DNA from 3 places in the Phycicoccus duodecadis genome. Region 2 is predicted to be linked to each of the others. Evidence: predicted binding sites of a transcription regulator. Region 2 holds the regulator's gene; each other region holds the start of a gene.
The links. The regulator HrcA, encoded in region 2, represses chaperone genes, less so after heat shock. The targets are predictions, from matches to a motif close to TTNGCACTCGNNNNNNNCGAGTGCNAA.
Positions count from the first base shown of each region.

Region 1: the regulator HrcA is predicted to act here: its motif matches at 5,083-5,109, upstream of ATL31_RS02235 (Hsp20/alpha crystallin family protein).
Region 3: the regulator HrcA is predicted to act here: its motif matches at 7,202-7,228, upstream of groES (co-chaperone GroES).

Region 1 covers NZ_PJNE01000001.1:471,358-481,106, reverse strand. Annotated here, with positions in the region: gene ATL31_RS02255 (NAD-dependent epimerase/dehydratase family protein) at 1-545, opposite strand, end outside; gene ATL31_RS02250 (thioesterase family protein) at 607-1,377, shown strand; gene ATL31_RS02245 (universal stress protein) at 1,413-2,321, opposite strand; gene ATL31_RS02240 (APC family permease) at 2,778-4,454, shown strand; gene ATL31_RS02235 (Hsp20/alpha crystallin family protein) at 4,565-4,996, opposite strand; gene ATL31_RS02230 (MerR family transcriptional regulator) at 5,149-5,445, shown strand; gene glnA (type I glutamate--ammonia ligase) at 5,575-6,999, opposite strand; gene ATL31_RS02220 (HNH endonuclease signature motif containing protein) at 7,214-8,920, opposite strand; gene ATL31_RS02215 (RDD family protein) at 9,116-9,574, shown strand; gene ATL31_RS02210 (DUF4191 family protein) at 9,631-9,749, opposite strand, start outside.
Region 2 covers NZ_PJNE01000001.1:3,255,681-3,265,429, reverse strand. Annotated here, with positions in the region: gene ATL31_RS15130 (histidine triad nucleotide-binding protein) at 1-351, opposite strand; gene ATL31_RS15125 (RNA polymerase sigma factor) at 442-951, shown strand; gene ATL31_RS15120 (Gmad2 immunoglobulin-like domain-containing protein) at 951-2,006, shown strand; gene ATL31_RS15115 (16S rRNA (uracil(1498)-N(3))-methyltransferase) at 2,028-2,771, opposite strand; gene dnaJ (molecular chaperone DnaJ) at 2,781-3,908, opposite strand; gene hrcA (heat-inducible transcriptional repressor HrcA) at 3,962-4,993, opposite strand; gene ATL31_RS15100 (DUF3097 family protein) at 5,180-6,055, shown strand; gene ATL31_RS17010 (DUF4870 domain-containing protein) at 6,166-6,765, shown strand; gene hemW (radical SAM family heme chaperone HemW) at 6,809-8,080, opposite strand; gene ATL31_RS15085 (tyrosine-protein phosphatase) at 8,079-8,873, shown strand; partial or broken gene ATL31_RS15080 (amidohydrolase) at 8,860-9,749, opposite strand, start outside.
Region 3 covers NZ_PJNE01000001.1:2,387,399-2,397,147, reverse strand. Annotated here, with positions in the region: gene ATL31_RS11185 (NAD(P)/FAD-dependent oxidoreductase) at 1-496, opposite strand, end outside; gene ATL31_RS11180 (glycoside hydrolase family 3 N-terminal domain-containing protein) at 594-1,850, opposite strand; gene ATL31_RS11175 (nucleoside hydrolase) at 2,029-3,003, shown strand; gene ATL31_RS11170 (PfkB family carbohydrate kinase) at 3,000-3,833, shown strand; gene ATL31_RS11165 (acyl-CoA dehydrogenase family protein) at 3,891-5,870, shown strand; gene ATL31_RS11160 (class I SAM-dependent methyltransferase) at 5,892-7,130, opposite strand; gene groES (co-chaperone GroES) at 7,375-7,668, shown strand; gene groL (chaperonin GroEL) at 7,804-9,423, shown strand; gene ATL31_RS11145 (aspartate/glutamate racemase family protein) at 9,534-9,749, shown strand, end outside.

The sequences.
Region 1 (9,749 bases), 2.8 Mb from region 2:
CGCGGCGCGTACTCCTCGTCGACGGGCGCGTAGGGCGGCGGGGTGTCGAACGGCAGGCCCAGCACGGTCTCGCTCGAGGCCCACACCAGCGTGGTGATGCCGAGGGCGCGGACAGCGGCGAACACGTTGTAGGTCGCGGCCGAGTTGTTGGCGAAGGTGGCGGCGTTCGTCGTCATCCCGGGGGCCGGGATGGCGGCCAGGTGCACCACCGCGTCGACGGCCGCGTGCTCGTCGACCCCGCCCCCGAAGGCCTCGACCACCTGGCCGTAGTCGGTGAGGTCGGCGACGACGAACTCGCCGCGGACGTCGCGGGGGTCGCCGGCCGGGTCGCGGTCGATGGCCAGGACGTCGAGGCCGATGCCGCGCAGGTGCGTCACGACGGCGCGGCCGAGCTTGCCGTGGGCGCCGGTGACGGCGACGCGGCGGGGCAGGGCGGCGGCCGCCGCGCTGGACGACGGGGCGGACGACGGGGCGGACGACGAGGTGGACGACGGGACGGACGACGAGGTGGACGACGGGACGGGGCCGGTGGGGGAGTCGCTCATGCCCTCATCCTGGCCCGTCGTAGGGTCGGCGTCGGACATCGGCACCAGGGAGGATGACACCGTGGCGTACTTCGAGCGGCTGGGCGCGACCCGGTTCCGGGCCACCGAGCGCACCAGCGGCGCCTGGCGCGAGGACGAGCAGCACATCTCGCCGGCCCTGGGCCTGATGGCGCACCTGGTCGAGCAGCACAGAGACGCCCGGCGCGAGGACGGCATGGCGGTGGCCCGGCTCTGCTACGACATCCTCGGGACGGTGCCGGTGGCCGAGGTCGAGGTCGGGGTGCGGGTGGTGCGCCCCGGGCGGACCATCGAGCTGGTGGAGGCGACCCTGGCCCATGCGGGGCGTCCCGTCGTCCTCCTACGGGCCTGGCTGATGGCGCAGCGTGACACCGCTGCGGTGGCCGGCACCGCGCTGCCGTCCATCCCCGGCCCCGACGAGCTCGAGCCGTGGACGCCGAGTGCCACCTGGCCCGGCGGGTTCATCGGGTCGGTCGAGCTACGGCGCCATCTCGAGGAGCCCGGTCGCGGCTGGTTCTGGGTGCGCACCGATGTGCCCCTCCTGGCCGACGAGCCGGTGAGCACGCTGGCGCGCACGGCCGGGCTGCTCGACATCGCCAACGGGATGACCGTGCGCGCCGACCCGCGCGACGTGCACTACCCGAACATCGACCTGACGGCCCACCTGCTGAGGCTGCCGGCCGAGGGATGGCTGGGCGTGGATGCGACGGTGACGTTCGACGCCAACGGGATCGGCCTCACCAGCAGCCGGCTCCACGACGAGAGCGGCCCGCTCGGCGCGCTCGCCCAGACCCTGACCGTCCGCCCCCGCTGACCTTCCTGGCCGGCGTGGCCGGCGTGGCCCGCACGTCACGCGGGGGTGGAGACCCGCGAGGTGGGCTGCGCCGGCTCCAGTGCCGGCCGGGCTGCGGACGGGACCACGAGCACCGGGCACGGGCTGCCGTGCAGCAGACGGCTGCTGACCCCGCCGAGGAGGAGGCCGACGAAGCCCCCGCTGCCCCGGGAGCCGACCACCAGCAGCTGCGCGGAGCGGGCGACCTCGCGGATCACCGGCACCGGCTCGCCTCGGAGGATCTCGGTGCGGACCACGACGTCCGGGTACTTCTCCGCCCAGCCCGCCATCATCTCGGACACCGAGAGCTCCTCGGCGTCGTACGCGGGATGCTCGCCTCCCGCCCAGCGGCTCGCGTCGTCGAAGGCTCCCGGGTGCTCCAGCCACCACGCGTGGACCGCGACGAGGGGAGCCGAGCGGCGCGACGCCTCCGCGAAGGCCAGGCCGATCGCCGGCCGGCTGTGCTCGCCGGTGTCGACGCCGACGACCACCGGCCCGTGCTCGGGCAGGTCCAGGCCGTCCGGGACGACGAGCACCGGGCACCGGGAGTGCATGGCGACCTGATGGGTGGTCGCGCCGAGCACCTCGCCCGCCAGCCGGCCCAGCCGGCCCGACCCGATGACGACGAGCTCGGCGTCGGCACTGGCCCGCACGATCGCCGCCGCCGGACTCTCCAGGGCGGTGCAGGAGGTCACCGACATCTCACCCAGCGTCGCCAGGCGGTCGCGCAGCTCCCGGAGCTTGGCCTCCTGGCGCTGGAGCATCGGCGCAGTCCACGGGACGATGCCGACGCCGGTGGCGTTGACGACGTGCAGCGGACGGCGGGTGGAGGCGGCGAGGGCAGCGGCCGCCGCGAGGACCGGTTCGACGGGTGCGTCGACGTCGACGGCGACGACGACCGACCCGACCGGGGTGACATGGTGCACGGCGGCCTCCTTGGGGTGGTGTCCAGGGTGCTCGGGGTCGTCGGTCCGGAACAGTGCCGAAGGTCCCTCGCGGGTCCGGGCCTGGGTGTGGCGGGGCGTGATCGCCGCAGCCGTGGCCGCCGGCTTCGCGCTGCTGGTCGTCGGCGGGTGGCTGGTGCCCGCGGCCGCGTGGGGCGTCGACCGGCTCTGAGGGGCGGGGGAGGGCAGAGCCCGGGCCGGCAGCCCGGGCCGGCAGCGGGCACGGCCCGGGCGCCGTGTTCGTCGTGGTCTGGCCGCGGAAGTCGCTGCCGGAGGCTCGTACTCGCGGGGTCGGCCTGGTCCGAGCTCGAGTTTCCCTGCCGCGGAACCACCACCAGCGCCGTGGGGCGCGCAAGATGGCAGGTGGTACATCGGGGGATCGCCACGTCCTGCGGTACCGCTTTCTGAGCCTTCGGCCTCCAGAGAAAGGGATCTGCCATGGCGACGGACACCTCGACCGCGGTCGAGACGGAACAACCGCAGCTCAAGCGGCATGTAGGGATCGTCGGTCTGCTCTTCGCGAGCATCGGTTCGATCATCGGGTCGGGCTGGCTGTTCGGGGCGCTCAACGCCTCGCAGGAGGCCGGCCCGGCCGCGGTCATCTCATGGGCCCTGGGTGGGGTGATGGTCCTGGCCATCGCGCTCGTGTACGCCGAGCTGGGGGTGATGTTCCCGGTGTCCGGCGGGGTGATCCGCTTCCCCCACCTGGCCTTCGGCTCGTTCGCCAGCTACACCACCGGCTGGATCACCTGGGTGGGGGCGAGCACGACCGCGCCCATCGAGGTGCTCGCAGCGCTGCAGTACGGCACCAAGTACGCCCCCTTCACCGTCGAGGCGCAGGCCGGTGGCCAGACGGTGCACACCCTGACCGGGCTCGGCTACGCGGTCGCCGTGCTGCTGATGGCCGTGTTCGTGGTGATCAACTACTTCGGCATCCGCTGGTTCGCGCGGATCAACAACACCCTGGTGTGGTGGAAGCTCGGGATCATCGTGCTCGTCATCGTGGCGTTCTTCGCCACCGCGTTCCACGGCGAGAACTTCACCAGCCACGGGTTCAAGCCGTCGGGCTGGCACGGTGTCTTCAGCGCGATCGCCACCTCCGGGATCGTGTTCTCCTACCTCGGCTTCCGTCAGGGTGTCGAGCTGGCCGGTGAGACCGACAACCCCCGCAGGAACGTCCCCATCGCCGTCATCGGCTCGGTCCTGGTCACGGCGGTCATCTACATCGCGCTGCAGGTCGCCTTCATCGGCGCGCTGGAGCCGAGCCTGCTCTCCGGCGCCGACGCGTGGGCCAACCTGAGCTTCGAGAACGACTTCGGGCCGCTGGCGGCCCTGGCCACCGCCCTCGGGCTGGGCTGGCTGGCGGTACTGCTCTACATCGACGCGATCATCTCGCCCGGGGACACCGGGCTGATCTACACGACGCTCACCTCGCGGCTGTCCTACGCGATGGCCCGCAACGGGAACGCCCCTCAGCGCCTGGCGAGGACCACGGAGCGGGGCGTCCCGCTGTTCAGCCTGGTCGTGACGTTCGTGGTGGGCCTCATCGTGTTCCTGCCGTTCCCGAGCTGGCAGCAGCTGGTCGGGTTCATCACCTCGGCCACGGTCCTGTCCTTCGCGTCCGGGCCGCTGGTGCTCACCGCCCTGCGCAAGCGCGTCCCGGACCACCCGCGTCCCTTCCGGCTGCCCGGCGGTCACGTCCTCCCGCTCCTGGCGTTCTGGGCCTCGAACCTGATCGTGTACTGGTCGGGGTGGCTGACCGGATGGAAGCTCTACGTCGCGGTGCTGCTCGGGTTCGTCCTCCTGGGCCTGTTCAAGCTCTTCGGCGGGGTCCGTCAGGGGCCGCTGCACTTCTGGAACGGCTTCGCGTGGCTGTTCCCCTGGCTGGGCGGCCTGGCGCTGATCTCCTACCTGGGGAACTTCCCGGAGAAGTCCGCGGGCGCCGGGAACCTCGGGCTGCTGAACTTCGAGTGGTCGGCGCTGCTCCTCGGCGCGCTGTCGGTGGTCGTCTACCTCATCGCCGACCGGGTGGCCCTGCCGGCCGAGGTCGTCCGGGAGAACATCGAGGAGTCCAAGCAGGAAGCGGCCCTCGAGGACGCCGAGCTGGGTGCGTAGCACTGACCCCCGGCCGTCCACCGGGCCGAGCAGGTGCACGACCCGGTGGGCGGCGCCGGCATGGCCGGTACGGCCGCTCGGGGGCCGTGGCGGGGACCCCGCCACCGGGGTCACGCGCTGATGGCGCGACGACCCTCGTTCTTGCTGCTGATCTCGATCTTGCGCGGTTTCGCGTGCTCCGCGACCGGGATCTGCAGCGTCAGGACGCCCCCGTCGTAGCTGGCCTCGACGCGCTCGGTGTCGAGGTTCTCGCCCAGGACGAGCTGGCGGCTGAACATTCCGCGCGGACGTTCCGCGACCAGCAGCTGCGCGTCGCTGGCCCGGCTCGGGCGTTCGGCCCTGACGGTGACCACGTTGCGTTCCACGTCGATGTCGATCGAGTCCTGGCTGACGCCGGGGAGGTCGAGCTCGACGTAGAAGGTGTCACCCTCGTGCCAGGCGTCCATCGGCATCGCCGCGGGCCGGGCCAGGGTGCCCTGCGGGGTGAGGAGCTGGTGGGTGAGGCGGTCCAGCTCACGGAACGGGTCGGTGCGGATCAACATCGTGTTCACCTCCGATGTGGTGTGGGTGTACTGGCCGGCGGTGGTCGGGATCCGGACGGATCTGTTGCACACGCCATAGATTTCTTGTAGCACTGACGGCATAATCGTGCAAGAGCCCAGAACGGATTTTTTTCGGGGAAGGACCCACCGCCATGACAGTGCCCGCTCCCGACGACGACCGCGGGGTGTACGGGATCTCGGTGGCGGCCGGCCTGGTCGGCATGGGGGTGCAGAACCTGCGCCTGTACGAGGCCCGCGGTCTGCTCGAGCCGCAGCGCACCGACGGGGGCACCCGCCGCTACAGCGCGAACGACCTCGACCGCCTTCGACGGATCGGGGACCTGCTCGCGGCCGGTCTCAACCTGGCCGGCATCGGCATGGTCCTGCACCTGGAGGCCGAGAACGCTCGGCTGCGCGGTACGCAGGGCCCTCGGCCCGGCTCGAGGTGAGACCGGCCGGCGACCACGCCGTGGCCGCACAGCGACGAGTCCTCACGGGCTGCCGACGCATCGGTGAGGGCCCGTGAGGACTCGTCAGGGACTACTGAGGCTGACCGTGCCTCCGACCTGCGGGTTCGATCAGATGTCGAAGTACATCTCGAACTCGTGCGGGTGGGGCCGGAAGCGGATCGGGTCGACCTCGTGGACCCGCTTGTAGTCGATCCACGTCTCGATGAGGTCCGAGGTGAACACGTCACCCTGGAGCAGGAACTCGTGGTCGGCCTCGAGCGCGTCGAGCACGGCCGGGAGCGAGCCGGGGACCTGCTCGATGGCCTCGTGCTCCTCGGGCGGCAGCTCGTAGAGGTCCTTGTCGACCGGCTCCGGGGGCTCGATGCGGTTCTTGATGCCGTCGAGGCCGGCCATCAGCTGCGCCGCGAAGCACAGGTAGGGGTTCGAGCTCGGGTCGGGCACGCGGAACTCGATGCGCTTGGCCTTGGGGTTGTCACCCGTGATCGGGATGCGCACGCAGGCCGAGCGGTTACGGGCCGAGTACACCAGGTTGACCGGCGCCTCGTAGCCCGGGACCAGCCGGTGGTAGCTGTTGATCGTCGGGTTCGTGAACGCCAGCAGCGCGGGGGCGTGCTTGAGCAGGCCGCCGATGTACCAGCGCGCGATGTCCGAAAGGCCGCCGTAGCCGCGCTCGTCGTAGAAGAGCGGCTCGCCGTCCTTCCAGAGCGACTGGTGCGTGTGCATCCCCGAGCCGTTGTCGCCGAAGATGGGCTTCGGCATGAACGTGGCGGTCTTGCCCTCGTTCCAGACGGTGTTCTTGACGACGTACTTGAACTTCATCATGTCGTCGCCCGAGAGGAGCAGGGTGTTGAAGCGGTAGTTGATCTCCTGCTGACCCGCGGTGCCGACCTCGTGGTGGCTGCGCTCGACGACGAGGCCGACGTCGGCGAGGTTGAGGCAGATCTTGTCGCGGGTGTCGGCGAAGTGGTCGACCGGCGGGACGGGGAAGTAGCCACCCTTGAAGCGGGTCTTGTAGCCGCGGTTGCCGCCGTCCTCCGCGCGCCCGGTGTTCCAGGCGGCCTCGACGGAGTCGATGTAGTAGTAGCTGGCGTTGGCCTTGGTCTCGAAGCGCACGTCGTCGAAGACGTAGAACTCGGCCTCGGCACCGAAGAAGGCGGTGTCGGCGATGCCCGTGGACTTCAGGTAGGCCTCGGCCTTGGCCGCGATGTTGCGGGGGTCGCGGCTGTAGGCCTCGCCGGTGAACGGGTCGACGATGCTGAAGTTCATGATCAGCGTCTTCTCGACCCGGAACGGGTCGAGGTAGGCCGTCGTCGGGTCCGGGATGAGCTTCATGTCGGACTCGTGGATGGCCTGGAAGCCGCGGATCGAGGACCCGTCGAACATCTGGCCGTTGAGGAAGAAGTCCTGGTCGACCGTCTGCGCGGGCACGTTGAAGTGCTGCATGACGCCGGGAAGGTCGCAGAAGCGGATGTCGACGAACTTCACGTCCTCGGACTTGATGAAAGCGAGGACCTCGTCAGCGGAGCTGAACACAGTGTTGAACCTCCTGGTTCGGTGCAGGGGCGTGGGAGCCAGCCCTGATGGCGTTGTCGACGACAGTAGGGCGTGGCGGTTTCCCCGCCGTCACCCGGATGTTTCGCCGAGGTAACGCAGCCCACCGTATCAATGGGTGGGACGGGACGCCCGAGTCGTGGACCGCGCTGAGATGCGATCCGGCTCGGTCTCTCAGGAAGGTGCTGGTGCTTCGTCAGAACGGCGGGTCGTCCGGTGGTGGCAGCGCTCGTCGCCTGGGCGGATGGGCCGAGGTGTAGGCGAGGTGGGCGCGAGCGGCTGTCGGGTGGTGGTGGTCGATGCGGCAGCGGATGCGGGGTCTTGCTGGTGGTGGGCCCGGGTTGTGTTCGAGGTGGTACTCGAGGGTGCTGTGGGGTGCGTCGGGGGTGACGAGGCGGGGGTTGTAGGTGATGGGGGCGGGGTCGCTTCCCCGGTCGGGTAGGACGGCGCGGTGGAGGTGGTCGACGGGGTGGGTGGTGCGGTTCCGGCCGGTGGGGTCGGTCCAGGTGAGGGTGGCGTCGGGGTGGAGAACCGCCTGCCAGCCGGGGCGTTGTTTGATGCGGTGGTGTCGGCGGCAGAGGCAGACCAGGTTGGCTGCTGATGTCGGGCCGGTGGGCCAGGGGGTGACGTGGTCGAGGTCGCAGAAGCGGGCGGCGACGTGGCAGCCGGGGAACCGGCAGTGCCCGTCGCGGGCGCGGACCAGGGCGGCCAGGGCTTTGCCGGGCCGGTAGGTGTCGGTGGTGAGGGCGCCGTCGGGGTCGAGCAGCGCGTCGGTGAGCGGGTCACACGGGGCGAGGCCCCCGCGGGGTTCGCCCCGCGGGCGGGGTGCGGCCCGGCCGGCGCTGGTGTCGGAGGTCGGGTGCGGGGCGCTGGCATGGTCGAGCCACGCGCGGGAGACCAGGGTGGGTTCGCCGGGGCGGAGGCCGGTGACCTCGACCAGGTCGCCGGGCGCTGCCTTGCTCGCCCCAGCCTCGCTCGCGGGCGCACCGACGTCCACCAGGTCGTCCGAAGCTCCCTCGCTGGCCCTGGTCCCCCGCGCGGACCCAGCAGCTGTGGGGACCTCGGCCGCGATGGTGTGGACGATCTGGACGTCGATGGTCGCGTTCCCCGCCACCAGGTCGGTCAGGGCCTTCGCCCTCGCCCGGTCGACCCGGTCGCACACGCCGTCGGTGACGTACTGCTGCGCGAGGGCGTCGATCGCGGCCCACGCCTGGGCGGCTTCTTCGGAGGGGAAGGTGCCGTGCCAGGTGTCGACCCCGGGTTCGCCGACCCACCGTTCGAGGCGGCACTCGGACCGGGCCCGCACGGCGCGTTGGCGCACCAGGTCCGGGGAGATCCGGGCCAGCATCCGACGGACCCGGCGCCGCAGCCGCGGTCCGTCCTCGCTGCCGAAGTACTCGTGCAGACCGGCGACCACGGACGCGGCGACCTCGGCCGGTGCCTCCTCGAGCTCGGTCGCGACCACCGACGCCCGGTAGGCGTCCAACCGCCCGGCACCCATCGCGGTGTGCAACCCACGAAGCCCGGTCTCGGTGGGGGTGCCTTCAGGCCCGTCGGCGGCCATCCGGACCGCGGCCCGCACCCGCCGCTCGGCCTGCACCGCCGACACATTGAGCGTCCACGACACCATCGCGGGTGCATCAAGGGCGACGTGCCCGAGCGCCCGGTGGGTCTCGATGACCTCCCCGTCGTCGAGGACCTCGGGCTCGATCGCCGCCAGCCGCACGATCGCGGCATCCTGGGCGGCGGTCGCGGTGTCCATCACGGCCTGCAGCTCACCGAGAGCCTGCGCCCACTCCTCCTGCGACCCGCACACCTCGCCGGGGCTGAGAGCATCCGACAGCACCTGGCGCGCGACCCGCGCGGCCGACACGACATCCTGCGGACCAGTAGTCGCTGTCATCGGAAACCCCTTCCCCTGTACCACGATCTTACTCGATCACGGTGACACGAACAAGCGTTCGAGGAGACCAATCGAACTTTCTGACAACGCTTTTCCCGCCATAAGGGCAACGGAAGGTGCGGGCGTGACGGGCAGCGAGGACGGCCCACCGCGGGGCCGCGAAGGCCGTCGCCCGACCCCGCCTAGGCTGGACCCGTGACGACGCCCGCCGACCCGGACCGCGCCCGCGCAGAGGCTCTCGACCCGTCGTTCGGCCGGCGCATCGCGGCGTTCGTCGTCGACTGGGTGCTCTCGGCCCTGGTGACCTTCGTGGTCCTGCCGTACGACCTCTTGCTGGACCCTGGTCAGCGGCCGGCGATGCTCCTCGGCATCCCGCAGAGCTCATGGGTGACCCTCGGCGTCTTCGTGCTGCTCAACGTGGTGCTGGTCTCGCTCACGGGCAGCACCGTCGGCCACCGCCTGCTGGGGCTGCAGGTGTGGCAGGTGCGCCCCGGGGCGTTCCCGGTGCAGGTCGTGGTGCGCTCACTGCTGGCGGGCCTGTTCCTGCCGGGGCTGGTGCGCGCCGGCGACGGCCGCCTGCTGCACGACTACGTGGCCGGCACCCGCCTCGTGCGACCCGGCGCCGAGGACTCCCGCGACCGCCGCTCCGCGTAGGGCCCGGGGCGGCGCGGGGCCGGCCCGACCGGGCCGGCAGACCGACGACGTGAGGGTCAGCGGCCGCGCATCGCCTTGCGGTCCATGCGGGCCTTGGTGGGGTCGACGCCCTTGGGGATCGGGGGCCGGATGCCGCCGAGCGAGGTCAGGCGCTTGTTGACGACCGAGACCTCCT
Region 2 (9,749 bases):
TCAGCCGGGGGGCCAGGTGAGCTCCCGACCGCCCAGGACGTGCAGGTGGGCGTGGAAGACCGACTGCTGGGCCGCGGCTCCGGTGTTGGCGACGAGCCGGTAGCCCTCGAGCCCCTCCTCCGCGGCCACCCGCGCCGCGAGCGTGACGACGTCGGCGAGCTCGCGCGCCGACGCGGTGGCCAGCGAGACGGCGTCGGGCACGTGCCGGCGCGGGACGACCAGCACGTGCGTGGGGGCCTGGCCGTCGATGTCGCGGAAGGCGAGCGAGTGCTCAGTCTCGGCGACGACGGTGGCGGGGATCTGGCCCGCGACGATCCGGCAGAACAGGCAGTCGGCGACGGTCTCGGTCATCCCCCGACCCTAGGGCCCAGGAGGTGCCGCGCCACCCCGTGTCAACCGGATGTCCGCGCCACGCGTCTGTGGGGTATGACAATGGCAGCCGTGGACCAGCGCCGCGGGCTCGACCTCGCGATCGGCGACCTGTACGCCGCGCACGCGCGCGGCCTGGTCCGCCTCGCCTGGTTGCTGCTGCACGACGAGCAGGACGCCGAGGAGGTGGTGCAGGACGCCTACGTCTCGCTGCACCGGCGCTGGGGGCGCCTCGACGACCCGGCCGCGGCGGCGGCCTACCTGCGGCGCTCGGTGGTCAACGGTGCCCGGTCGGCCCTGCGCCGGCGCGGGGTCCGCCAGCGCTACGCCGCGGCCCTGGCGGCGGAGCGCGTCGTGCTGGCGCTCTCCCCGTCCGACACCGTGGTGGCCGCCGAGCAGCGCGACGAGCTCGTGGGCGCGCTGACCCGCCTGCCGCAGCGCCAGCGCGAGGTGCTCGTCCTGCGCTACTACCTCGACCTCTCCGAGGCCGAGATCGCCGACGCCCTGGGCATCTCGCCGGGCTCGGTCAAGACCCACGCCCACCGCGGCCTCGCCGCGCTGCGGGCCGGACAGGAGCGGTGATGGACCCGATGACCACCTCACGCGACGAGGAGCGGCTGCGCGCCGCGCTGCGCGGGCGGGCCCACCTGGTCGACCCGCCCGACCGCCTCGACGACGTGCTCGAGGTCGCACGCTCCCGGCGGGCTCGGCGGTGGGCCCCGCTCGTGGCCGCCGCCGCCGTGGCCGCGGTGGTCGGCGGGGTGTGGGTCGTGCACCCGTTCGGCACCGAGCGGGCGGCCACCCCCGCGATGCCGCTGCCGTCGGCATCGCCCCTGTCGTCGCCCGCACCGTCGGCCAGCACCACGTCGATCCCGACCGCCACGCCGAGCACCTCCCCGGCCCCGTCCGTCGTCGCTGCGGGCGGCCCCGTTCCCGTCTACGTGGTCGGCTCCGAGGTCGTCGACGTCCCCGACGGGCGCTTCGGCCTGCGCCGCGCCTGGGTCGCGACCGCCGCCACGGCAGCGGACCAGCGCGTCCGCGTCGCCGTCGACGCCGCGCTCGACGCCCCGGTCCCGCTCGTCGACACCCCGCCGTGGGAGGGCGTCGACGTCTCGCGGGTGCGGGTGACCGCGAGCGGCGTCACCGTCGACCTGAGCGGCCCCGCGCAACCCGTCTCGAGCGCCGTCGACTCCCTCGCCCTCGACCAGGTGGGGTGGACCGCCCAGGCGGTGCTCGGCCGCGGCAACCTCCCGGTCACGGTACGTGCAGGCGGGCAGGTGCTGCGGGTGGTCACCCGTCCCCCGGCCGACCAGTGGTGGACGGTCCTCGCCGACGTGTGGATCACCAGCCCGACCGCCGGGGCCGTCGTACCGGCGGGCCGCCCGGTCGTCGTCCGTGGTGAGGCCTCGGTCTTCGAGGCGTCCCTGTCGGTGACGGTGGTGCCGAACCACTCGCAGGCCTTCCCGCTGCCGCGACCCATCCCGGTCACGGCGTCGGCGGGGGCCCCCGCCCGCGGCACCTACTCGGTGGACCTCGGGCGGCTCGCGGCCGGGTCGTACTCCGTCCGGGTGGTCGCCCTCAGCCCGAAGGACGGCTCCGCCTCGGCCTCCGACGTCGTGTCCTTCACCGTGCGCTGACCGCGCCCCCGGCGCGCCGACTCAGCGCCAGCGGCCCATCCCGCTGAGGACCGCCAGCGCGGCCGGCCCCGCGCTCGACGCCCGCAGCACGGTAGCCCCCAGCCGCACGGCGCGTGCCCCGGCCGCCTCGAGCGCGGCCACCTCCTCGGGCGCGATGCCGCCCTCGGGCCCGACCACGAGGACCACGTCGCCCGTGGCGGGCAGCGCGACGCCGGCCAACGGCTCGCTGGCGTCCTCGTGCAGCACGTACGCCGCGGCGGCATCCCGCACCCGCTCGACCAGGTCGGCGGTCGACGCGGTGGCGGCCAGCACCGGCCGCCGGGCGCGGCGCGACTGCTTGGTGGCGGCGACCAGCACGGCGTCCCACCCGCGCCGGGCCTTCTCGCCCCGCTCGCCGCGCCACTGGACGATGCTGCGCGAGGCCTGCCAGGGCACGACCTCGTCGACCCCGCACTCGGTGGCCGCCTCGACCGCCTGGTCGTCGCGCCCACCCTTCGCGAGGGCCTGCACCAGCACGAACCGCGGGCTGGGCTCGGGCTCGTCGCGCACGGCATCCACCCGCAGGTCGAGCTCGTCACGGCCGACGGCCACCACCTCGCCCTCGACCGCCCGGCCGGCGCCGTCGGCGAGGACCAGCCGCTCCCCCACCCGGGTGCGCCGCACCGCGACGGCGTGCCGGCCCTCGGGGCCGTCGAGGCGCACCGTGTCACCGGCGTGCCGCCCGGCGAGCACGGCCGCGGGCACGAGGTGGACGGGCAGCGTCACGGCCGGGCCTCAGCGGGCCTTGAAGGCGTCGCGCAGCTTGCCGAACAGCGAGCCGTCGCCGGGGTTGGCGAGCCGGCCCTCCGGGCGCTCCTCGCCGCGCAGGGCCGCGAGCCGCCGCAGCAGCTCCTCCTGCTCGGCGTCGACCCTGGTGGGCGTCTGCACCATGGTGTGCACGATGACGTCGCCGCGCCCGCCGCCGCGCAGGTGGGTGACGCCCAGGCCGCGCAGGGTGATGGTGTCGCCCGACTGGGTGCCGCGCGCGATGTCGAGGTCCCGGCTGCCGTCGAGGGTCTCCATGGCGAGGTTCGCGCCCAGCGCGGCCGCGGTCATCGGCACCTCGATGGTCGCGTGCAGGTCGTCGCCGCGGCGCTGGAAGGTGGGGTGCTTGCGGACCGACACCTCGACGTAGAGGTCCCCCGCCGGGCCGGCGCCCTGGCCGACCTCGCCCTCACCGGCCAGCTGGATGCGGGTGCCGGTGTCGACGCCCGCCGGGACCTTGAGGGTCAGGGTGCGGCGGGTGCGGACCCGGCCGTCGCCCGAGCACTCGTAGCAGGGGTCGGTGATGACCTGGCCGAAGCCCTGGCAGGTCATGCAGGGCCGGCTGGTCATGACGTTGCCGAGGAAGCTGCGCTGCACCTGGCGGATCTCACCGCGGCCCTCGCACACGTCGCAGGTGCGGGTCGAGGTGCCGGGCTGCATCCCCTCGCCGTGGCAGGTGCCGCAGGCCACCGCGGTGTCGATGGTGAGCTGCTTCTCGGCCCCGAAGGCGGCGTCGGCGAGGTCGATGTCGAGGCGCACCAGGGCGTCCTGGCCGCGGGTCTGGCGCGACCGCGGGCCGGGCCCCCCGGGGCCGCCCTGGCCGCCGAAGAAGGCGTCCATGATGTCGCTGAACGAGAAGCCCTGGCCGAAGCCCGCAGCCGCCCCGGCGTAGGGGTCGGCGCCCAGGTCGTAGGCGCGGCGCTTCTCGGCGTCCGAGAGGACGTCGTAGGCCTGGGAGACCTTCTTGAACTGCTCCTCGGCCTCGGCGCCCGGGTTGACGTCGGGGTGCAGGCGCCGGGCGGCCTTGCGGTAGGCGCGCTTGATGTCCTCGGGGCTCGCGTCACGGGCGACCCCGAGGTCGGCGTAGTAGTCGTTCACGGGTGGTGGGTCCTCCGGCAGGGGTGGGTCGGTGGGCGGGGGGTCGCTCGCGGTCAGTCCGCGAGGATCCGGGAGACGTAGGTGGCGACGGCCCGCACGGAGGCCATGGCCCCCGCGTAGTCCATCCGGGTGGGGCCGACGACGCCCAGGCCGGCGACGAGGTCGCTGCCGGCGCCGTAGCCGGTGGTGACCATCGAGGTCGAGCGCAGCCCGGCGTAGGGGTTCTCGGCGCCGATGCGCACGGCCAGGGTGCCGCCCTGCTCGGCGACCGTGCCGAGCAGCTTCAGCAGGACCACGTGCTCCTCGAGGGCCTCGAGGACCGGCGCGATGCTGGCGGTGAAGTCGCCGCCGGACTTCACGAGGTTGGCGGTGCCGGCCAGCACCACGCGCTCCTCGCGCTCCTCGTCGAGCGACTCCTCGAGCGCGGCGGCCACGGCCCGGACGATCTCGCGGCGGCTGGGGTCGACCCGGTCGGGCACGGCGGCCAGCTCGGTGGACGCGTCGGCCAGGGTGCGGCCGGCGGTGGCGGCGTTGAGCTCGGTGCGCAGCGCGGCCAGGGTGGCCTCGCCGGCCTCGTCGAGGAGGTCGCAGCCGGCGTCGACCACGCGCTGCTCGACCCGCCCGGTGGTGGTGATGAGCACGACCAGCAGGCGCGGCCCCCCGATCGGGACGAGCTCGACGTGGCGCACCGACGAGCGCGACAGCGACGGGTACTGCACGACCGCGACCTGCCGGGTCAGCGAGGCCAGCAGCCGCACCGTGCGGTCGACGACGTCGTCGAGGTCGACCGCGCCCTCGAGGAAGTGGCCGATGGCGCGCTGCTCGGCGGGGGTCATCGGCTTGATCTGGCTGAGCCGGTCGACGAAGACGCGGTAGCCGGCGTCGGTGGGGATGCGGCCGGCGCTGGTGTGCGGTGCGGCGATGAGCCCCTCCTCCTCCAGGGCGGCCATGTCGTTGCGCACGGTGGCGGCCGAGACGCCGAGGTGGTGGCGCTCGAGGAGCGACTTGGAGCCCACGGGCTCGGAGGTCTCGACGTAGTCCTGCACGATGGCCCGGAGCACCCGGAGCCGGCGGTCCTCGGTCATCGGTGGGTACTCCTCCCGGTCGGGTCCGTCGGGGCTGGCGGGGCCTCGGGTGCGCGGCGGCACTCGCGTTGGCACTCTCGTGGCCCGAGTGCCAATCCTACGACTCCACCCCCGACAACGCGAAAGCCGTCGAGGAGCGCGTGCCGCTCCCCGGCGCCGACCCCGTCACGCACTAGCGTCGCCGCCGTGGTGGACAGGTACGGCTCCGACGTGCTCTCGGGCGACTGGAAGCGGCCCCCGCGCGGGCGCTCGGTCGAGCTCGCGGCCGAGCCCGGCACGGTCGTCGAGGACGTCGAGACGGGCTGGGTCGGGGCCGTGGTGCGCGTCGAGAAGGCCGGCGGGGTGCACGTGGTGCACCTCGAGGACCGGCGCGGCCGGCTCAAGGGCTTCCCCCTCGGGCCGGGCTTCCTGGTCGACGGCGCGCCCGTCAGGCTGGTGCCACCGCGGGTCGCCGCCGAGGCGCGGCTGGCCATCGCCCGGGCCGCGTCGGCCCGCACCGCCAGCGGCTCCGTGGCCGTCGCCGGGGCCCGGGCCCGGGTGGCTCGTGGGTCGCGCCTGTACGTCGAGGGCAGGCACGACGCCGAGCTGGTCGAGAAGGTCTGGGGCGACGACCTGCGGGTCGAGGGGGTGGTGGTCGAGATGCTCGACGGCGTCGACGACCTGGCCGCCGTCATCCGCGAGGTCGCGCCGGAGCCCGGCCGCCGGATGGGCGTGCTCGTCGACCACCTCGTACCGGGCACCAAGGAGTCGCGGGTCGTCGACGAGGCCCGCCGGGTACGGCCGTACGCCGACCACGTCCTGGTCGTCGGGCATCCCTACGTCGACGTGTGGCAGTCGGTGAAGCCGCAGCGGCTCGGGATGGACGCCTGGCCGGTCATCCCGCGCGGCACCTCGTGGAAGCACGGGATCTGCGCCCACCTGGGCTGGCCGCACCGCACCCAGGCCGACGTCGCGAGGGCGTGGCAGCGCATCCTGGCCTCGGTCGACTCCTACGCCGACCTCGAGCCCGAGCTGCTGGGTCGGGTCGAGGAGCTCATCGACTTCGTGACCGCCCCTGAGTAGGGGTCGGCCCTGACCCGACCCCGAGCCCGACCCCGACGCGCCCCCGGAACCGCCACCGGACGGTGCGCGTCGGGTGTGTGATGGGTCCAGACCCCTTCCAGGAGGAACACATGAGCGACACCACGCCGCACGACGACCGCCCCCAGGGCGAGCCCACCGAGGTCGTGACCCCGCCGCCCCCGCCCGTATCCGACCGGGTGGAGCTCGGCAAGACCACGGACACACCCCCGCCGCCGCCCTTCGCGGCGCCCACCGACGCCACCCCTCCCCCGCCGCCGTACCCGAGCGGCCAGCTCCCGCCCCCGCCGCCGGCCACGCCGCCGGCCTACGGCCCGCCCGCGGCCGCCCCGCTCTCCCCGCAGGAGGAGAAGACCTGGGGGATGCTCAGCCACGTCATCGGCGCCGTCGCGATGGTCGCCTCGGCCGGTTTCCTCGGGTTCGTCGGCAGCCTCGTCATCTACGTGATGTACAAGGACCGCGGCCCCTTCGTGCGGGCCCACGCGGCGAACTCGCTCAACGTGCAGATCGCGGCCTTCATCGGCTCGGTCATCGGCTGGATCCTCACGATCACGATCATCGGCGCCCTCATCGGCATCCCGATCCTGATCGTGGTCTTCGTCGGCGCGCTCATCCTGCACGTGCTCGGTGCGGTCAAGGCGAACAACGGCGAGTGGTGGAACCCGCCGCTGGTCCCGACGTTCGTGCGCTGACCGAGCGCTTCTCCGCACCGCCCCGTGCGCCGGCTGCCGACCCTCAGAGGCCGAGCAGCCGGCGCACGACGGTGTCGGCGAGCAGCCGGCCCCGCCGGGTCAGCACGGCGCGGCGGTCCCGCACGGCGGCCGCACCGTCGAGCAGGCCGTCGGCCACCAGCCCCGCCACGGCCAGGCGCCCCGCGTCCTCGAGCCGGGCCAGGTCGAGCCCTTCCCGCAGGCGCACCCCGAGCAGCACGTCCTCGTCGAGGCGCTGCTCGGCGGTCAGGACCTCGCGGCCCGCGGCCGGCGACTCCCCCGCGGCCAGCCGCGCGGCGTAGGCGCGCGGATGCTTGACGTTCCACCAGCGGACGCCGCCGACGTGGCCGTGCGCGCCGGGCCCGACGCCCCACCAGTCGCCGCCCCGCCAGTAGCCCTCGTTGTGGCGGCAGCGGTCGGCGGGGGTGCGGGCCCAGTTGCTGACCTCGTACCAGCCGTAGCCGGCCGCGGCCAGCAGCGTGTCGGCCAGCTCGTACTTCTCGGCCTCGTCGTCCCCGTCGGGCATCGGCAGCTCGCCGCGCCGCACCTGCACCGCCATCCGGGTGCCCTCCTCGACCACCAGCGCGTAGGCCGACACGTGGTCGGGCTCGTGCGCGAGGGCCGCCTCGAGGCTGGTGCGCCAGTCGTCGAGGGACTCCCCCGGCGTCCCGTAGATGAGGTCGAGGCTGGTCGCGAGCCCGGCGGCGCGGGCGGCGGCGACGGCGGCGCCGACCCGCGCCGGGTCGTGGGTGCGGTCGAGGGTGGCCAGCACGTGGGGCACGGCCGACTGCATCCCGATGCTCACCCGGGTGAAGCCGCCGGCGGCCAGGGTCTCGAGCGAGGCGGGCGCGACCGAGTCGGGGTTGGCCTCGGTGGTCACCTCGGCGCCGGGCGCGAGGCCGAACCGCTCGCGCACGCCGTCGAGCAGGCGGACCAGGTCGGCGGCGGCCAGCAGGGTGGGGGTGCCGCCCCCCACGAAGACGGTGTCGACGACCGGGGCGGCGTCGCCCAGCACCCGACGGGCGAGGTCGACCTCGCGCAGGGCGGTGTCGGCGAAGTCGTCGGTCGACGCGCCGGGGCCGAGCTCGGGGAGGGTGTAGGTGTTGAAGTCGCAGTAGCCGCAGCGCACGGCGCAGAAGGGCACGTGCAGGTAGATGCCGAAGGCGCCGTCGCCGAGCCGGGCGAGGGCGTCGGGCGGCAGCTCGCCGCTCAGCGGCGCGGGGTCGCCGTCGGGGAGTCGGGGCACCGTCCCATTGTCACGCCCGCCGCCGGACGTCCCGCGCCCGGCTCCTACCATGGAGCCCGTGACGGAACGCTGGATCGACCTCGACGGCCTCGTCAACATGCGCGACCTGGGGGGCCTGCCCACCCGCGGGGGCGGCACCGTGGTGCCCCGGCGCCTCATCCGCTCGGACAACCTGCAGGACCTCACCGACGCCGACGTCACCCGCGTCGTCGAGGAGCTCGGGGTCACCGACATCATCGACCTGCGCACCGAGACCGAGCTGCACCTCGAGGGCGAGGGCCCGCTGCGCCGCGTCGACGCGCTGACCCACCACCACCACTCGCTGCTGCCCCCACGCGCACCGGAGTCGGCCGACGAGATCGCCGCCCGGGCCCTGGCCCTGCCGGCGCGCGAGGAACAGGAGGCGCGCGACGCGACCTTCTGGGCACGGCACTACCTGGGCTACCTCGACCAGCGCCCCGACTCGGTGTCGGCGGCCCTCCGCGTGGTCGCGCAGGCGCGCGGCGCCGCCGTCGTGCACTGCGCGGCCGGCAAGGACCGCACCGGGACCGTGGTGGCGATGGCCCTCGACGTGGCCGGCGTGCCCCGCGAGGCGATCGTCGAGGACTACGCCCTCTCGGCCGAGCGCATCGAGGCGATCATCGCCCGCATCGCCGGTACCGACTCGCACGGCCCGTGGCTGGCCAAGCAGGCCGTGGCCGACCAGACCCCCCGGGCCGAGACCATGGAGGCCATCCTCGACGCCGTCGCCGACGGCTGGGGCGGGGCTCCGGGCTGGCTGCGCGACCAGGGCTGGAGCGAGGACGAGGTCGAGGGCCTGCGGGCCCGGCTCACCCGCCCCTGACGGCCCCCACCCGCACGCCGCGCAGCCAGGTGGCGCTGACGCGCACGGCGTCGAGGTCGCGGGGGTCGGCCACGGCGAAGGGGTCGCGGTCGAGGTGCACCAGGTCGGCGTCGTCGCCGACCCGCAGGGTGCCGGCCCGCCGGTCTGGCGCGAGCACGCGACGGCGATGCCCTCCAGGGGGTCGGCCGAGCTCACCGGCCAGTCGGACCCGAACGACAGGGCCGTGCCCAGCGCGGTGAGGGTGGCCCAGGGGTACTGCGCCGCGACCCGCTCGGCACCGAGGCGCGGCACGGTGAGGTCCTCCATCACGGCGTCGAGCTGCGCCCAGAGCGGCTCGGCGTTGGCGACGACCCCCAGCGCGGCCAGTCGCGGCCGGTCCTCCTCGGCGACGAGCTGGAGGTGGGCCAGCACCGGGCGCCGGTCCCGCGGCCCGTTGGCCCGCGCCGCGTGCTCGAGGGCGTCCAGGGCCACCCGCACCGCCCGGTCGCCGATGGTGTGCACGTGGGCCTGGAAGCCCTCGGCGTCGAGCGCCGTCACGACGGCGGCGAGCTCGTCGGGCGCCCAGACCAGCATCCCGGTGTGGGTACAGCCGGGCCCTACGTAGGGCTCGAGCAGCGCCGCGGTGCCGCCCTCGACGACCCCATCGGCGAAGAGCTTGACGGTCTCGGCCGTGAGCAGCGGGTCGCCGTGGGCCCGGACCCGCTCGCGCAGCCGCACCAGCGCCCCGACCTGGTCGAGGCCGCGCCGCGGGTCGGCGTAGAGCGCCAGGTTGACCGCGCAGTGCAGGGCGCCCCGCGCCGACGCCGCGAGGTAGGTCTCGACGTCGCCGGCCTCGACCCAGGCGTCCTGCACCCACGTGACGCCGAGCCCGGCCAG
Region 3 (9,749 bases), 870 kb from region 2:
CCAGCGGGTCGTGGGCCGGCGCGACGATCTTGGCCACCACGATGTCCGGGTCGGTGGTGGTCCAGCCCCAGTCGCTGAGCAGCTCGGTGACGGCGTAGTGGAACTCCTCGTCGCGGGTGCCGCGTGGCATCAGCAGGTACGCGTCGTACTTGCCCTGGGCCATGCCCGCCCGCAGCCCGGGGGCGTCGGCCAGGAAGCGGTCGAACGGCGAGACGACGAGGCGCCGCGCCGTGGGGACCAGGGTGCGCCACTGCGCGAAGGCCGCGAGCACGTCGTCCTCGTCGGGCAGCCGTGAGTCCGAGACGAACATCGCGACGGGAGCCCCCTCGGCCAGGGCCGCCGCGGTGACGGCGCAGGCCTCGCGGCAGGTCGTGGCGGTGCGGATGTCGTACTCGCGCGAGTAGCGCCAGAAGACCTCTCGCAGGGTCTCGGCGTGCTCGCCGGAGACGAGCACGAGGACGGGGGTGGGGGAGCCGGGGAAGGGCTGGACGCTCACCCCTCGAGCCTAGGCGGCTCGGCGCCGCGGGCCCAGGGGGTTACGCGCCGGGCGGAACCGGAATGCGGAGGCGGCCGCCCGCGAGGGGCGCCCGGCGTCAGTCCTGCGGCCCCCGCGAGCAGGGGAGCAGGCCCATCCTGTCCTTGAGGGTGAGGACGCGCGTGACGGAGGCGTCGACCTGGGCGCGGAACGCGGGGTCCGCGGCGGCCCGCTTCGCCAGCGCCGCGGCCATCCGCGGGGCGACCGAGGCGTCGCCGGTCAGGACGATGTCGCCGCCGGCCTCGACGACCGCGACCGCACGCTCGGCCGGCGGGGTGGCCGCCACGGCCTTGGCGTTGACGTCGTCGGTGATGACCACCCCGTCGTAGCCGAGGTCGCCGCGCAGCAGGTCGGTGACGATCGGCGTCGAGAACATGGCCGGCACGCCGGGGTCGAGCTTCGTGTAGCGGGCCGAGCCCACCATGACCAGCCCCGCCCCGGCCTCGACCCCCGCCCGGAACGGCTGCAGGTAGGGGTCGGTGGCGGAGGTGGTGGCGTCGGTGATGCCGGTGGCGCTGAAGTCGGTGTTGTTGCGGATGCGGCCGAGCCCGGGGAAGTGCTTGACGGTGGCCTCGACCCCGCCCTCGAGCATCCCGATGATGAACGCCTCGGAGGCCTTCTCGACGGTGGCGGGGTCGGAGCCGTACTGGCGCCCGTACTTGCCGATGGGCTCGTTGGCGCGGCCGAGGTCGGCGGGCACGGTGTCGGTGACGGGGGCGAGGTTGACGTTGACGCCGGCGGCCTTGAGCTCGCGGGCCCACCCGGTGGCGGCCTTCGTGAGGGCCGCGGGTGACATCTGGGCCTGCTCGCGGGCGGTGGGGGGCCGGGTGAAGCCCTCGCCCCGCAGCTGGTGCACCTCGCCGCCCTCCTGGTCGGCGGCGACGAGCAGGCCCACGCCGCCGGTCGCGGCCTTCGAGACCAGTCCCTGGAGATGCTCGGAGGTACGGGTGACCTTGTCGGCGCCGTACCAGCCGCCGAGGTAGATGACGTTGCCGACGTGGTCCCGGACGATCTCGTCGTCGAGCGAGGTCAGCGAGGCGTTGGTGTCGAAGCCGACCATGAGCAGCTGCCCGATGCGCTGGTCCTCGGTGAGGGACCCTTCGGTCTGCTCGACGCAGGACGGGGTGGCCGTCACCGAGGGGACGGGGGAGGGGGAGGTGGTCGGGCCGGCGCTCGAGGTGCTGGGGGCCGGGGTGGCGCTCGTGACGGGCGGGGCCGCCGGGGTGGCACCGGAGCAGCCGGCGACCGCGAGCGCGAGCGCGCCACCGAGGGTGACGGCGGCGCGGCGGCGGACGGGGCGGGTGCGGCTGGTCACGCGACGACGCTACGCGACCGTCCCCGTGGAGTGGAATCGTGCGGGTGGCCACAGACGAGACCGGCGACGGGCCCCGCCGGCGGCAGGAGGGTCGGTCCCAGGGGGCCGGTCCCCGGAGCGCGGGGAGGGGTGTCCACGCCGCCCGACGCCCCCGGCCGCGATGCGCCATGATCGTGGGGTGCCGACCATCCCCCTCGTCCTCGACGTCGACACCGGTGTCGACGACGCCTGCGCGCTGCTCCTCGCGGCCCTGCACCCGGGCCTCGACCTGCGGGCCGTCACCTGCGTGGGCGGCAACGCCCCCCTGGCCGACGTCGTCCGCAACACCCTGACCGTCCTCGAGACCGCCGGACGCGCCGACGTGCCGGTCGGCGTCGGGGTCGCCCGACCCCTCCTCGAGGAGCCGGTCGACGCCCGCCACGTGCACGGGTCCGACGGCATGGCCGACCTCGGGATGCCGGCGCCCACGCTCGCTCCCGACCCGCGCTCGGCGGTGGACCTGCTCCGCGAGGTGGCCGACGCCGCCGCCGCGGAGGGCGACCCGGTCACCCTCGTGCCGCTGGCGCCGATGACCAACGTCGCGATCTTCGCCCGGCTGCACCCGGCGTCGTTCGCCCGGCTGGGCCGCATCGTCTTCATGGGCGGCGGGGCCGACGTCAGCAACGCCACCGCCGCGGCCGAGTTCAACGTCTTCCACGACCCCGAGGCCACCGCCATCGTCCTCGACGCCTGCGCCACCCTGGGCGTGCCCGTCACGATGTACGGCCTCGACGTGTTCTACGACCCCAAGGTCACCGACGCCGACGTCACCGCCCTGCGCGCCGTCGACACGCCCGTCGCCCGGCTGGCCGCCGACCTCATCTCGTTCCACCACCGCCGCTTCGCCAACGACGGCGCCACCATCGGCGACGCGGGGGCCGTCGCCTCCCTGCTGCTGCCGCAGGCCCTCGAGACGCGCAGCCTGCCGGTGCGCGTCGAGCTCACCGGCTCGTGGACCCGCGGGCGCACCATCGTCGACCGCCGCGACTGGTCGGGCGACATGGAGCACGATCCCCACGGCCTCGCGCCGGCCCAGGTCGACGTCACGCTGGCCTGCGACGGGCCCGCGCTGGCCGGGCTCTGGCTGCGCACCGTGGCGGGGGAGGAGCGATGAGCGGCCGGGTGATGGTGCTGGGCTCGCTCAACGTCGACCTCGTGACGCGGGTGCAGCGGCATCCGCGCCCGGGGGAGACGGTGCTGGGCGACGGGCTACGCCGGCTCGCCGGCGGCAAGGGCGCCAACCAGGCGGTGGCGGCCGCGGCCGCCGGGGCCGAGGTGCTGATGGTCGGCTGCGTGGGCGACGACGACGGCGGAGCCGCCTACCGTGCCCGGCTCGCCGACCGCGGCATCGACGTCGGCGCCCTGCGCACCTGCGACGGGGTCCCCAGCGGGCACGCCATGATCCAGGTCAGCGACGACGGCGAGAACTCCATCGTCGTCGTGCCCGGCGCCAACGACGCCCTCGACGAGCGCGAGGTCGCCGCCGTCGACCTCCTCGGGCCCGGCGACGTGCTCGTCCTCCAGCTCGAGGTGCCCCGCACCGTGGTCTGCGTCGCCGCCCGGCGCGCCGTGGCGCGCGGGGCCCGCGTCGTGCTGAACATCGCGCCCTACGCCGCCCTGCCCCCGGACGTGGTCGCCCTGGCCGACCCGCTCGTGGCCAACGAGCACGAGATGCAGGCGCTGGCCGAGTCCGGCGCGCAGCCGGCCTCGCTCCTGGTCACCTTCGGTGCCAACGGCGCCTCGTGGGACGGGCAGACGCTCCCGGCCGTCGCCGTGCCCGCCGACGAGGTGGCCGACACCACCGGGGCCGGTGACGCCTTCTGCGGTGCCCTCGCGGCCGCCCTGGCCCGCGGCTCCGACCGTTCCGACGCGCTGGCCGCGGCGCTCGCCGCGGGGGCCGACGCCGTGCGCCACGAGGGAGCCCAGCCTGAACCCTACTTGTGAGTAACTTCTCGGTCGCGAACCCTGCCGTGGCCGCGGTGCCCGTGCCACAGTGGCGCCATGGCCTCCACTGACGCCGCCTCCCGCACCGCCGCCCCGCGCACGCCGCCGCCGCTCGAGGGCGACGCCGCCGCGCTGCGGGCCTTCCTCGACGGCCCTCACGCCGCGGTCCGCGACCAGGTCCGGGCCCAGCTGGTCGAGCACGCCCCCATCCTCGACGAGCGGGTCGACCTGCCCCGCGCGGAGCTGCGCCGCCGGGTGCGCGACCTCGTCGTCGACATCGGCGCCCGAGGCCAGTCCGGGCACGGCTTCCCACCGCAGTACGGCGGGGGCGGCGACATCGGCGCCTCCGTCGCGGCTTTCGAGACCCTGGCCTACGGCGACCTCTCGGTGCTCGTGAAGTCCGGCGTGCAGTACGGCCTGTTCGGCGGCGCCGTCCTCCAGCTCGGCACCGCCCGCCACCACGAGGCCTACCTGCCCGACCTCGTGAGCGGTCGCCTCCTCGGCTGCTTCGCGATGACCGAGACCGGCCACGGCAGCAACGTCCAGGCTCTCGGCACCCTCGCCCGCTACGACGCCGACACCGACGAGATCGTCGTGACCACCCCCGACGACGCCTCGCGCAAGGACTACATCGGCAACGCCGCCGACGACGGCGAGATGGCGGTGGTCTTCGCCCAGCTCGAGGTCGGCGGCGAGGGGCACGGGGTGCACGCGGTGCTGGTCCCGCTGCGCCGTGACGGGGAGGTGCTGGCGGGCGTGCGCATCGAGGACTGCGGCGCCAAGCTCGGGCTCGAGGGCGTCGACAACGGGCGCATCTGGTTCGACGAGGTGCGGGTCCCCCGGGGCAACCTGCTCGACCGGTTCGCCACCATCGACGACGACGGCACCTACCGCTCGAGCATCGAGAACCCCGACCGCCGCTTCTTCACGATGCTCGGCACCCTGGTCCAGGGCCGCGTCAGCGTGGGGGGTGCGGCCCTCGGCGCGTCCAAGGTCGCCCTCGAGATCGCCGTCCGCTACGCCCTGCGCCGCCGCCAGTTCGAGGCGACCACCCCGGGCGTGGAGGACCTCCTGCTCGACTACGGGATGCACCAGCGCCGCCTGCTGCCCCTCCTCGCCCGCACCTACGCGCTCTCCTGCGCGCAGGAGGAGGTGGCCGGGCAGCTGCACCAGGTGTTCTCGGCCGGCACCCCCGACGCCGACGAGCGCGCCCGCCGGGCCCTGGAGTCGCGCGCCGCCGGCACCAAGGCGCTGCTCACGTGGCACGCCACCACCACCATCCAGGAGTGCCGCGAGGCGTGCGGCGGGGCCGGCTACCTGGCGGCCAACCGGTTCTCGGCCCTCAAGGCCGACACCGACGTCTTCACCACCTTCGAGGGCGACAACCACGTGCTGCTCCAGCTCGTGGCCAAGGGCCTCCTCACCGACTACTCCTCGGAGTTCGAGGACCTCGACCAGTTCGGGATGGTGCGCTTCGTCACCGGCCTGGCCGTCGAGACCGTCATCGAGCGCACCGCCGCCCACCAGCTGCTCGAGCGCATCCGCGACGTCCTGCCCGGCGGCCGCGACGGCTGGGACCAGGAGGCCGGCCTGCTCGACCCCGACTACCAGCTGGCGATGCTGCGCTACCGCGAGGAGCACCAGCTGGCCGGGGTGGCGCGCCGCCTCAAGGCCGGCGTGGCCGCCGGCACCGCGCCCGGGACGGTCTTCAGCGCCGTGCAGGACCACGTCATCGCCGCGGCCCGCTCGCACGTGGAACGGCTGGTGCTCGAGGCCTTCGTGGCCCGGGTCCGCGCGCAGCCCGAGGGGCCCACCCGTGACACCCTCGCGGCGCTCTGCGACCTGCACGCCCTCGCCACCATCGAGGCCGACCGCGGCTGGTTCCTCGAGCACGGTCGGCTCTCGGCGCCGCGGTCGAAGGCCATCACCCGCGAGGTGTCGACGCTGCTGCGCCGGCTGCGCCCGGTGGCCGCCCCGCTGGTCGAGGCCTTCGGCATCCCACCGGGGGTCCTCGGCGCCCGCGACCTGGTCGGCTGAGGCCCGGCGCGGTCCGCGGGGTCAGGCGGGCTCGACGACCAGCACGGTCTGCCGGCCCGCGACGCGGGTCAGGATGACGGTGGCCTGCGCGCCGTCGCCGGCCTTGCGCCCGATGCGCAGCTCGCGGCGCAGCTCGTCGTCGTCGAGCCGGACGCCGCGCTTCTTGATGGTCAGCCCGGTGACGCCGTGCTGCGCGAGCCAGGCGCGCAGCGTCCTGACCGTGAACGGCATCGACTCGAGGACGGCGTAACGGCGCGCGAACGGCACGTCGACCTCGGCGTCCGAGAGCACGTAGCCGAGACCGCGCTCGACCTCGCTGCCCAGGGTCGCGGCCGTGACCGCGCCGAGCAGCCCCGCCTGGGTGACCGCGCGGTCGGGTTCGTACAGCCACGCGCCGATCGAGGTGGGGCTCTCGACCACCGGCGGGTCGGGCTCGCACATCCGCTCGTCGACCTCGACCGGGGAGGCGTGCGGCATCAGGATGCGCGCGGTGCGGCCCGGGGTGTAGGCCAGCGGCCCCCACCACACGGCGCACTCGAGCACCTCACCGCCGAACGAGGTCCACTGCGCCTCGGCCCCGAGCGGGACGGCGTCGTGCGGCATCGACGGCGACAGCTTCGCGCCGGTGGCCGGCACCGCGGTGGCCACCTGGAGGACGAACTCCCAGGTGGGGCGGATCTCGTCGAGGCGGAAGACCCGCTTGATGCGCCCGTGCCGGCCGGTGTGCCCGGGCACGCGGCGGGCCGGGTCGAGCCACACGCCCACGCGTGAGCGCAGCGGGTCGCGCGGCGCCTCGAACTCCTCGGCCATCCCCTCGCGGGCCCGCGAGTCGGGCCACGGCCGCAGGTTGGAGTCGGCGACGGCCGCGGTGACGGGGTCGATGTCGACGCCGCGGACGGTCACCCCGAGGGCCGACATGGCCACGGCGTCGCTGCCGATGCCGCAGCCGAGGTCGTGCACCGTCGCGAGGCTGGCGTTGTAGAAGCGGCCGGCGTGGGTGGCGGCCACCTCCAGGCGCGAGGCCTGTTCGAGGCCGTCGGGCGTGTAGAGCATGTCCGAGGCGAACTCGCCGAACTTGGCCACCGCCCGGGCGCGCAGCCGTTGCTGGGTCAGGGCGGCGGCCACGAGATCGGGCGGATGCCCGTCGCGGCGCAGCCGGTCCTGGAGGCCGATGACCGAGGTCTCGTCGTAGGGGGGGAGGGAGCGCAGGAGGGCCTGACCGTCGGGTGTCCCCAGCGCTCGCACCGTCCCGACGTCCACGGCTGGTCATCCTGCCATCCGCGTGCTCGCTGGGTGCGGCATCCCCCGGAGCGGGCGGGAACGGGGGGCTGCTGGCACTCGAGTTGACCGAGTGCTAATCGCGGACCTAGATTTGGCTCATTGGCACTCGCCCCCGGTGAGTGCCAGCGCCCCCGGATCACGATCGACCCCCGCGACGGCGAGAGCGGCCCGGAGCGCAGTCCCCGTCCACTTCGACTCATCCCAGCAAGGGGAGGAGCACACCGTGTCGGTTTCCATCAAGCCGCTCGAGGACCGCATCGTCATCAAGAGCCTCGAGGCCGAGCAGACCACCGCGTCCGGGCTCGTCATTCCGGACACCGCGAAGGAGAAGCCCCAGGAGGGCGAGGTCCTCGCGGTCGGTCCCGGTCGCATCGACGACAAGGGCAACCGCGTGCCGCTCGACGTCAACGTCGGCGACCGTGTCATCTACAGCAAGTACGGCGGCACCGAGATCAAGCACGGCGGCGAGGAGTACCTCATCCTCTCCGCCCGCGACGTGCTCGCCGTCGTCGGCTGAGCATCCCGCTGACGCCGTGACCGCGTCCCGGTGGCCCCGTGCCACCGGGACGCGTCCGGCACCCACGACCCAGCCACCCGCCGCGGGCCGGCCGCACACGCGCCGCCCGCCGCACCCCCAGCACGAAGGACAGCAATGGCCAAGGAACTGGAGTTCAACGACTCCGCCCGCAAGTCGCTCGAGCGCGGCGTCGACGCGCTCGCGAACGCCGTCAAGGTGACGCTCGGCCCGCGCGGTCGCAACGTCGTCCTCGACAAGAAGTGGGGCGCCCCCACCATCACCAACGACGGCGTCACGATCGCCCGCGAGGTCGAGCTCGACGACCCGTTCGAGAACCTCGGCGCGCAGCTCGCCAAGGAGGTCGCCACCAAGACCAACGACGTCGCCGGTGACGGCACCACCACCGCCACCGTCCTGGCGCAGGCCATGGTCAAGGAGGGCCTGCGCAACGTCGCCGCCGGGGCCGCCCCGTCGGGCCTCAAGCGCGGGATGGACAAGGCCGTCGAGGCCGTGTCCGAGCGCCTGCTCGAGACCGCTCGCGAGATCGAGTCCAAGGACGAGATCGCCCAGGTCGCCTCGCTCTCCGCGCAGGACCAGGAGATCGGCGCCACCATCGCCGACGCGTTCGACAAGGTCGGCAAGGACGGCGTCATCACCGTCGAGGAGTCCTCGACCGCGTCCACCGAGCTCGAGTTCACCGAGGGCATGCAGTTCGACAAGGGCTACATCTCCCCGTACTTCGTCTCCGACCCCGAGCGCATGGAGGCCGTCGTCGAGGACGCCTACGTGCTCATCCACCAGGGCAAGATCTCGGCCATCGCCGACGTCCTGCCGGTCCTCGAGAAGGTCGTCCAGGCCGGCAAGCCGCTCCTGGTCATCGCCGAGGACATCGACGGCGAGGCCCTCTCGACGCTGGTCGTCAACAAGATCCGCGGCACCTTCAACGTGGTCGCGGTCAAGGCGCCCGGCTTCGGCGACCGCCGCAAGGCCATGCTCCACGACATCGCGATCCTCACCGGCGGCCAGGTCGTCGCCGAGGAGGTCGGCCTCAAGCTCGACCAGGTCGGGCTCGAGACCCTCGGCCAGGCCCGTCGCGTCGTGGTCACCAAGGACAACACGACGATCATCGACGGCGCCGGCGACTCCGCCGAGGTCGACGGTCGCGTCGCGCAGATCAAGCAGGAGATCGAGCGCACCGACTCCGACTGGGACCGCGAGAAGCTCCAGGAGCGTCTCGCGAAGCTCGCCGGTGGCGTGTGCGTCATCAAGGTCGGCGCGCACACCGAGGTCGAGCTCAAGGAGAAGAAGCACCGCATCGAGGACGCCATCTCGGCGACGCGTGCGGCCATCGAGGAGGGCATCGTCGCCGGTGGCGGCTCGGCCCTCATCCAGGCCGTGGCCGTGCTCGACGGGCTCTCGCTCGAGGGTGACGAGGCCGTGGGTGCCAACATCGTCCGCAAGGCGGCCGCCGAGCCGCTGCGCTGGATCGCCGAGAACGCCGGGATGCAGGGCTACGTGGCCGTCGCCAAGGTCAGCGAGCTCGCGGCCGGCATGGGCCTGAACGCCGCCACCGGCGAGTACGAGGACCTCATCAAGGCCGGCGTCATCGACCCGGTCAAGGTCACCCGCTCGGCGCTGCGCAACGCGGCCTCGATCGCCTCGATGGTCCTGACGACCGACACCCTGGTCGTCGAGAAGAAGGAGCAGGAGGAGCCGGCGGCCGGCGGTGGCCACGGCCACGGTCACGGCCACTGAGCCTGCTCGTCCCCTGTCGCCGGGCCCGCCCGGCCGACGCACCGTGACGCCGCCCGGTCCCCTCGTGGGGCCGGGCGGCGTCCGTCGTCCGGGGGCCGTAGCGTGGGGGGATGCGGCTGCTCGGTGTGCTCGGCGGGATGAGCTGGACCTCGACGGAGCTGTACTACCGCGGTCTCAACACCGGGGTCGCGGCCAGGCTCGGGGGCCTGCACTCGGCCCGGCTGCTGCTGCACTCGGTCGACTTCGCGCCCGTCGCGCAGGCCCAGCACGCCGGTGACTGGGAGGCCACCGCCGCCCTGCTCGGCTCGGCGGCCCGGGGGCTGGCG